One region of the Paenibacillus sp. NRS-1760 genome, then DNA from elsewhere that is predicted to be linked to it. Evidence: riboswitches for the same ligand, from Rfam matches in the RefSeq annotation. Region 1 holds a riboswitch; each other region holds the start of a gene.
The links. Region 1 has a riboswitch for thiamine pyrophosphate ahead of ACIFSR_RS00880 (ABC transporter ATP-binding protein). Riboswitches for the same ligand answer to the same signal wherever they lie in the genome.
Positions count from the first base shown of each region.

Region 2: it holds a riboswitch for thiamine pyrophosphate, as region 1 does, so the genes downstream of both, ACIFSR_RS03860 (ABC transporter substrate-binding protein) here and ACIFSR_RS00880 (ABC transporter ATP-binding protein) in region 1, are expected to answer to the same signal.
Region 3: it holds a riboswitch for thiamine pyrophosphate, as region 1 does, so the genes downstream of both, thiC (phosphomethylpyrimidine synthase ThiC) here and ACIFSR_RS00880 (ABC transporter ATP-binding protein) in region 1, are expected to answer to the same signal.

Region 1 covers NZ_JBITPK010000005.1:52,663-55,747, reverse strand. Annotated here, with positions in the region: gene ACIFSR_RS00885 (ABC transporter permease) at 1-377, opposite strand, end outside; gene ACIFSR_RS00880 (ABC transporter ATP-binding protein) at 358-1,134, opposite strand; TPP riboswitch at 1,222-1,324, opposite strand; gene ACIFSR_RS00875 (DUF1273 domain-containing protein) at 1,412-1,969, shown strand; gene ACIFSR_RS00870 (metalloregulator ArsR/SmtB family transcription factor) at 2,174-2,779, shown strand; gene ACIFSR_RS00865 (DUF6855 family protein) at 3,079-3,085, shown strand, end outside.
Region 2 covers NZ_JBITPK010000006.1:297,128-300,212, reverse strand. Annotated here, with positions in the region: gene ACIFSR_RS03865 (glycosyltransferase) at 1-1,238, shown strand, start outside; TPP riboswitch at 1,375-1,487, shown strand; gene ACIFSR_RS03860 (ABC transporter substrate-binding protein) at 1,672-2,712, shown strand; gene ACIFSR_RS03855 (thiamine-binding protein) at 2,781-3,083, shown strand; gene ACIFSR_RS03850 (ABC transporter permease) at 3,073-3,085, shown strand, end outside.
Region 3 covers NZ_JBITPK010000026.1:11,732-14,816, forward strand. Annotated here, with positions in the region: gene ACIFSR_RS33365 (ThiF family adenylyltransferase) at 1-1, opposite strand, end outside; gene thiC (phosphomethylpyrimidine synthase ThiC) at 1-1,757, opposite strand, end outside; TPP riboswitch at 2,070-2,174, opposite strand; gene ACIFSR_RS33375 (glycosyltransferase family 4 protein) at 2,249-3,085, opposite strand, start outside.

The DNA of each region.
Region 1 (3,085 bases):
CAAATCGTATAGCCAAACCACATAATGAAAATTGGCGACAGAGCGATAAGCGGGATGGTCTGACTGATGACGACAAACGGGTACAGCGCCTTCTCCAGTATTCGGAAAGTGTACATGCCTGCTGCGAGCGTAGTCCCAATAATAATCGACAATAGAAAACCGAGGGACACTTCTTTAAGCGTAGCCAGCAGATGTTTGCCAAGCAGCAGATGGCCATCTTCGATTAATGCCTGAGCTATTGAGCTAGGTGACGGCAGTATGTAGGGTGGAACCAATCCGAGCTGTGCGACCGCTTGCCAAACGAGCAGTAAGCTAAAGAGCAGCAGTATAAATAGTCCGTAATGGCTCAGCCACTGGTTAATTAGAGGTTTGCGCATGCAGTCTTCGCTCCAAATCTTGCCGCAGCTTGATGAAGTCGGGTTCATAATTTTGCTCATAGTGTCTTGGTCTCGGCAAAGGAACGACTATTTCCTGTATCCCTTGCGCTTCGCTAGCAGCACCTGGCAACAAATAAATGCGGTCGCTCAGCAATATCGCTTCCTCAAGATCATGTGTGATAAAGAGTACTGTTATTCCAAGATCGCTCCACAGCTCGAGCAGCCACTTATGCATGCCGCGTTTGGTCATGGCATCAAGCGCGCCAAACGGTTCGTCCAGCAGCAGCAGCTCTTGTCCGGTTACTAGCGTGCGCAGAAAAGCTGCCCGCTGTCGCATGCCGCCTGACAACTCGTCAGGGTAAGCTTGTTCATAGCCTGCCAGTCCGAAGCGAGCAAGCAGCTCTATGATTTGGATCGTGGTATAATGGGGATTGCTGCGTGCCAGCTCAAGTGGAAGCAGACAATTGCCGAGTATTGTTCTCCATGGCAGAAGAAGATCCTTTTGCGGCATATAAGCAATTTTGCCGAGACGATTGGGGGCAGGCTTGCCATGCAGCCTAATTTCACCTAGGCTAGGCTGAAGCAATCCGGCCATGAGCTTAAAGAGAGTGCTTTTGCCTGAGCCGCTAGCACCGATGATAGAGACAAACTCACCTGAGTAGGCTTGAAGCGAAAGATTAGACAGTATAGATGTTTCAGCAAGCTTGTCGTAGGTGTAGCTTACTTGGTGAAGTGAGATTATAGCTGTAATACGCATCCCTCCGTAAACAAATAAAGACCCACCCATTTCCGAGGGGAAATGAGCGGGTCTAACGATCACACAAGGCTTGCGCGCATGGATGAATGCTTTGCTGCTCCACTTCCCTCCGCTGGAATGATCCAGATCAGGTTCCAAGGGTCCGGAGCAGTTGCTCCATCTCAGCCGGTAGGCTCCCCTAGTGAAATAAATAGGTTTATATGCAATTTGTATTTTTTCTACTATAGCATACACTGGATAGATGTAAACCATAATTATCCGAAAAGGCGTTGGACAAATGAAAAATTTACTCGTAACGGGCTACCGAGCGCATGAACTTAATATTTTTAGCCAGAAGCATGAGGGCATTGTTTATATAAAAAAAGCGCTGACAGGCAAGCTGGTTCCGCTTATAGAAGATGGGCTTGAGTGGGTGATTACCCCGGGTCAATATGGCGTGGATTTGTGGGCGTGCGAGGTCGTGATTGCGCTGAAGGAAATTTATCCTCATTTGAGACTTTCAATTATTTCGGCATACAGCAATCCGGAAGAGAAATGGAAGGATGATAAAAAGGAGTTTTATCAGCAGGTTTTAAAAGGGGTCGATTATTACGCTTCGGTCAGCAACCAGCCGTATAATGGCATTTGGCAGTTTACGGCTAGGGACGAGCTGCTGTTTCGGAAAACGGACGGTATTCTGCTCGTTTATGATGAGGATGCAGGCGAGGGCAGCCCCAAGTTTTTTAAAGAAAAAGCGTTAAAGAAACAGCAGGCAGAGGGCTATGGTTATTTCAGCATAAGCTCGGAGGATATTCAGAGCATTGCGGATGACGACAACCTGTATTCGGAAAATTAACGATGCATGGTAGTTGAGTAAGGGGAGTTTATTTCATGCTGGCAGGCAGAGACCTGTCAGTTTTTTTTATGCGCCAAGCTTACTGTTTGTATTTTCAAGATTATTGTGTTTGACAAATAATAGGTGGCGTATTATTATCTTATTAGATAAATATCTAATTAGACATTAGTTAAATTTGTTTGGTGGAGGAAGAGGTGGCGAACGGTGCAATTAGATAAGGTGGTAGCCTATCATAAGGCATTATCCGATTCGACGAGAATTAAATTGTTGATTATGCTGGCTGAAGGTGAGCTTAATGGACAGGTGCTCGCAGAGAAATTAGGCGTGACTCCTGCTACGATTACGCATCATGCGACCAAATTAAGAGAGGCCAGCTTAATTAATGAACGCAGAGAGAAAAACACGATTTATTTTTCGTTGAACCATTATTTTATTAAGAGCAACGCTAATGCGGCGGCGGAGCTCATTTATCGGAATGCAGGTACAGAGAAGGGAGTGGACAACATGGAGGATAGCAATAAGAAACTGAAGGATTCAGTCATCCGCAACTTTTTTACAGCTGAGGGTAAGCTGAAGCATATGCCGGCTCAGCATAAGAAAAAATTGATCGTGCTTCAGCATATGGTTTCTCATTTGACGAGAGGGAAACAGTATACAGAGAAGGAAATTAACGAATTTATCAAAGGTTATCATGACGACTTCGCAACCATTCGCAGAGAGTTCATTATGCATCAGTTGATGTTTAGAGAAAATGATATATACGAATTGAATCCGCAAGAAATATGGGCGAAGTGGGAGATTCTTTCGTAAGCGGAAGTTGTTTATGATAATAACGGACATCAGATGCCTTATTTGCTTTATTTCTCTCTTATTGGCCGTAGTTGCGGACATGAAGGCCGTTATTTGGCTCTAATCGTTATAAAAGGCTGCGATTTCTGCCAAATAACGGACTCTATGTCCGTTAGAAGTAAAACTGAACTCATCGAGCGGCTGCTGTGCTACTGCGTCATAAAGGAAAAGTAATTTTTTTATCGAATGTAGTAGCATCTGAAGGATATCTGAAAGATAAAGTACATAATAAGAGTGGATTACAAAAGGAGCGAATACATATGGCGT
Region 2 (3,085 bases), on a different contig from region 1:
GAATGGCCGCGGCCTCGGGCGATCTTCTGCTGCTGCTAAATAACGATACAATCGTAACGCCAAGCTGGCTTGACGGTCTCAAGCGCTGCTTATTTAGTGATGAACGAATCGGGGCGGTCAGCCCCGTTACGAATTCGGCTTCCTACTGGACGACGATCCCGGTCACCTATACGACGATAGATGAAATGGAGCTGTTTGCTTCGGCACTGCATGCCAACCCTGACAGAACAAAATGGGAGGAGCGCGTGAAGCTGGTCGGCTACTGCCTTCTGCTGCGGAGAGAAGCATGGGAGAAAACGGGATCGCTCGACGAGATCTTCGGAATCGGCAATTTTGAAGATGATGATTATAGCCTGCGGCTCCGGCTGGCGGGATATAAGCTGATGCTGTGCGGCGATACGTTTATTCATCATTACGGGAGCATCTCCTTTAGCTCAGAGCCAGAACAATATGTACAAAACTTCAGAAAAAATGCTATTGTTTTTATGTCCAAATGGGGCTTTGACCCTGGTGATGCAACGTATATACGAATGGATTTAAGCACCGTAATTGAGCGGGAATCGTATGAGTACAGACGCGAGAATTGCTCGATTATGGAAATAGGTTGCGGTTGCGGAGCTACGATATTGCATATGAAAAAGCATTTCCCAACCGCAATATGGTACGGAGTTGAACGTAACGAGCTGGCGGCTAGAGTAGCAGAAGCTTCGGGAATTACCGTATTCCGCTCGAATGATCCGAAGGATTGGAGGCTGCCTGCTGAAGGTTTTGACGGCATCGTAATCGGAGATGCTCATGCATACGGGACACCGCAAGCAATGAAAAGTCTAGTTCGTCTTCTAAAGCCTGGCGGCTGGCTAGTCGGGTGTTTTGCCAATCGTTATTATTTCGACAATATTCGGCAATATTTAGATCCTGCTAATGCACAAGCACAGCATCAAGCGGCATCACAGTACTCAGCAGAACAAGTTAGCCAGCTTTATTTGCAGGCTGGTTTTACCTATGTGAAGATTACACGTGCGGATAATAAACCGCAGGAGCAGCTAGAATACATCCATCTGCTAGAGCGGCTAACGTCTGAAGAGATGTCAAAAGAGCTGACAGCTGCTTATTTGCTCGTATATGGACGCCTTGCTTCTGCAGTAGAGATCCAAGATACGGCAGACTTAGAAGGTTCGAAGGCTGCTGAAGAAGCAAAGGTTGAATGGCTGGATGAGCATGTTGATCTAGGGCAATGACAGCGGGTGCAGGAGCTGCACGTTCTGGCTGCCGCATAGTAAGAGGATGAGTATCGCGGCTTGATGATAATCATTTTCAAAAAAAACTAGCATTAAATGCGGGTTTTGCTATACAATGAATGGTATTGACGAAACCGAATATGTTCCGGGGAGCTGGTTAGGCCGGCTGAGAGGGGATTTTCTATACAATTCCGACCCGTTAAACCTGATCTGGATAATGCCAGCGTAGGGACAGAAGCTCTGTTTAGCAAGCAGGCGAGATCAAATTGATCAAGCATTTGCTGTATAAACAGCTGCACAGCCAATGATATGGCGTCCTCCGGATTAGGGGGACGCTTTTTTTTGTTGCGATTAGAATGATGCAGCCATGGAACCGGATACTACGAGGAGTCGTCGCCTATAAGAATCGAAGCATGGAGAGGGGAACAACATCATGAATCAGAAAAAAACAGGGCATTTGTCGTGGAAAATCGTGGCCGCGATGCTAGTGTTCGTATTGGCGCTGGCAGGCTGCGGCGGTGGCGCTGGGAACAAGGGCGAACAGCCGAAAGAGCAAGAGGGAACAGCGGACAAGCCGCTAGAGAAGGTGCAGGTTGTACTCGACTGGACACCAAATACGAATCATACCGGACTTTATGTAGCTAGAGATAAAGGTTTTTTTAAGGAGCAAGGCTTGGATGTTGAAATTATTCAACCAGGACAAAGCGGTGCCGATCAAATGGTCGCTTCGGGCAATGTGCAGTTTGGCGTAAGCTATCAGGAGTCAGTCACGATGGCGAGAATTGCCGGCGTGCCGCTCGTATCGATCGCCGCTGTCATTCAGCACAACACCTCAGGTTTTGCTTCTCCGCTTGCAAAGGGAATCGATTCACCTGAGAAATTTGAAGGAAAAACGTATGGCGGCTGGGGCGCTCCTGTTGAGGAGGCGGTCATTCAATCGCTTATGCAGGAGAAGGGTGCAGATGTGAGCAAAGTAAATATGATAAGCATCGGCGACGGCGACTTTTTTACAGCAGTGAAACGGGATATTGATTTTGCATGGATTTACTACGCATGGACTGGCGTGGAAGCAGAGCTGCGCGGCGAGAAGATCAATATGGTTTATTTAACAGACTACAGCGACAAACTGGATTATTATACGCCGGTAATCGTGACGAACGAAGATTTGATTAAGAATAAGCCGGAAACAGTCAAAGCGTTTACTGCTGCCGTATCCAAGGGCTACCAATACGCGATCAGCAATGCGGAGGATGCAGCAGAAATTTTAATAAAAGCAGAGCCGGATTTGAACGCAGAGCTTGTGCGCGCCAGCCAAAAATGGTTAAGCTCCAAATATCAAGATGACGCGCCGCGCTGGGGCGAACAGAAGTTAAGCGTATGGGAAAACTATGCGGCATGGATGTTTGAGCACAAGCTGCTGGAGAAGGAGCTTGAAGCGGAGAAGGCATTTACGAACGAATTTTTACCACAATAAGCTATTCGAACATATGGAGGGCGGGAAAGCCCACTCTCACTTACAACGATGAGAAAGAAGGAAATCAAATGGCAAACGCATTAGTAAGTATTCAAATATTACCGACAACGCCAGGCGGCGAAAGTGTTATTCCTTACGTGGATCGTGCAATTGAAATCATTAAAGCGGCAGGTGTTCCTTATCGTGTAGCACCGCTTGAAACGACGATGGAGGGTGAGCTGAGCCATCTGCTCAGCGTCGTGCAGTCGATGAGCGAGGCGATGGCGGAGATGGGCTGCCCGTCCGTTATTTCACAAATTAAAATTTACTACAATCCGGCAAACGGCGCTTCCATGGGCAGGCTGCTGGAGAAATATCCAGATGGGCAATAAGA
Region 3 (3,085 bases), on a different contig from region 1:
TAAATCTTGCTCCCTGCCGCCTTGAATGCATCTGATTTTTCCTTCATTCCCGCTTCAATGGCTTCCGTTGTTTCCATATCGTTTTGCGCGGCATACTCTCTTATATCTTTAGTGATTCGCATGCTGCAAAATTTCGGCCCGCACATGGAGCAGAAATGAGCAGATTTAGCTGCATCTGCCGGAAGCGTCTCATCGTGGTAAGCCATCGCACGCTCTGGATCAAGCGACAGATGGAATTGATCACGCCAACGAAACTCGAATCGCGCTTTGGACAATGCATCATCACGCAGCTTCGCTCCCTGGTGCCCTTTCGCCAAGTCAGCCGCATGCGCTGCGATTTTGTAAGTAATAACGCCTTCCTTCACATCCTCCTTATTCGGGAGCCCAAGGTGCTCCTTCGGTGTTACATAACAAAGCATCGCCGTGCCGAACCATCCAATCATCGCAGCTCCAATTGCCGAAGTAATATGATCATAGCCTGGCGCGATATCGGTCGTTAGCGGTCCTAATGTATAGAAAGGCGCTTCATCGCATACTTCCAGCTGACGATCCATATTTTCTTTGATCAAATGCATAGGCACATGGCCAGGGCCTTCAATCATCACTTGTACATCATGTTTCCATGCAATCTTCGTTAGCTCACCAAGCGTATCCAGCTCAGCAAACTGAGCAGCGTCATTGGCATCTGCTATAGAACCGGGTCTCAGGCCGTCACCGAGCGAGAATGATACGTCGTATGCTTTCATAATTTCACAAATGTCTTCAAAATGCGTATATAGGAAATTCTCCTTATGATGTGCCAGGCACCAAGCTGCCATAATTGATCCGCCTCGCGAGACAATGCCCGTAACGCGCTTTGCCGTGAGTGGTATATAGCGCAGCAGCACACCAGCATGAATCGTAAAATAATCAACGCCCTGCTCGGCTTGTTCAATAAGCGTATCGCGGAATACTTCCCAGCAAAGGTCTTCTGCTTTGCCGTTCACTTTCTCCAGCGCCTGATAAATGGGCACTGTGCCAACTGGAACTGGTGAATTCCGCACGATCCACTCCCGCGTCGTATGGATGTTTTTCCCCGTGGACAAATCCATAATCGTATCGGCTCCCCAGCGCGTCGCCCAAGTCATCTTCTCCACTTCCTCTTCAATCGAAGATGCTACAGCAGAGTTGCCGATATTAGCATTGATTTTAACGTGAAACTGCCGCCCAATAATCATCGGCTCACTTTCTGGATGGTTGATGTTCGTTGGAATAATGGCACGGCCGGCCGCGATTTCGCTGCGCACAAACTCTGCACTCATCCCTTCGCGAATAGCGATGTATTCCATCTCAGAAGTAATGATCCCTTTGCGGGCGTAATGAAGCTGCGTAACATTTTGCCCTGTTTTGGCACGAAGCGGTTTCCTCGTTAACCCCGGGAATCGTTCAGCGCCTCGCTGCTCTGCTTTTTCAGCCGAAATAAATCCATTATCCTCAGGTTTGATTTCCCTGCCCTCATAGGGCTCTACATCACCACGCTGCAAAATCCATTCGCTGCGAATACCGGGCAAACCACGCCGAACATCTGCCTCATACGTTTCATCGGTATAAGGACCGCTTGCATCATAAACTCTTACAGGTTCATTCGGCAGCTCTTCACCATTTCTGCCAGTACTAGCTTCAAGTGCAATTTCTCTCATCGGAACACGGATGTTTCCCTTTGAGCCCTCGACGTACACCTTGCGGCTGCCCGGAAGCGGAGTAGAAAAAATAGACATAACAAAAACCTCCTAATGGAATAATAGAATTCCTCCTGGAGGCATACGCAAGCATATGAGAAAGTTTAAAACACCGCTGCTATACAAGTAGCTAGGCTGCTACAAGAGCTGCAATTGCTGGAGCGTGCATGGCGGCCACAAAGCTTTATCGATTCACTGGCGCCAAACAAAAAAACCGCTCCAGCAAAGGAGCGGTCGAAGAGTGTCGTCATGCGAGTGTTATCTTGCAAGGGTTCCCCTTAAGCAGATAAAGTCTTGCCGCATAAGCTGAGGCTTCAGCAGATTCCGGCAGAGCTTTCACGCGCAAAGCATAAACGCACAATCCCACTTTCCTACGCTGGCATAACCCAGATCAGGTTCAAAGGGACCAAAGCGATTCGCTTTATCTCAGCCATTACGGCGCCCCTAGTGGATTTCCTTGTTTGACTATACCGTTTAGTAAAGAAGGGTGTCAACCCTCTATTTTCCAAACCGCGGAAAAACACAGCCTGCTACAGTCCGCTTTCCTTCAGCAGCCTTACCCATCGATCAGCGGTGTGACGCCATGTAAATGTCTGCTCCACACGCTCGCGGCTGCGGCGCCCCAGCTTCTGCCTGAGCTGTTTATCGCGAAGCAGCAGATGCAGCTTTTCTCGCAGCTCTCGCTCGATATGAAGCTGATTGACCAAATAGCCCGTTTCGCCATTACGGATAATTTCTTTCATTCCGCCTGCACGTGTTGCGACTACCGGAACGCCGCAGGACATCGCCTCGACATTAACGAGCCCAAATGCCTCCCTCTGTCCAGATGGAACGACCGCTACATCGGCAACGAGCATCCAGCTGGGCACTTCCGAATGCGGCACGTAGGGCACAAAACGAACATGACCCGGACATTTGCGTCCAAGCTGTTCAAGCTTGCGAGCATAAGCCGTTTTGCGATGCGAGCCATAAAATGGGCTCCCTACGATGATAACGACGAGCTCCGGATGGCTTTTGGCAAGCTGCGGCACGATATTGAGAAGATGATGAACGCCCTTAAGCGGAATAAGCCTCCCCATAAAAAGCACCACTTTTTTACCATTCAATCCTCTCTTTTGCCTTAAACTCTCCCGTTTAGCGGCTCCTTCGGAGGAATATTGTGAAGGGAACCTGCCCGTATCTACCCCAGGATAAATGACTCGCAGCTTCGAAGCGACCTCTGGCGCTTTCGACACTACAATTCGCCTTAGAAACTCGCTATTTACGATGATTCTATCTGCTGCCTGCAAGCACTTATGCAAGTTTGCAGAAGAAATATAGGAGGGTGAAATGAAGGTGGAGGAATGCAAATAAAGCCAGACTCGTTT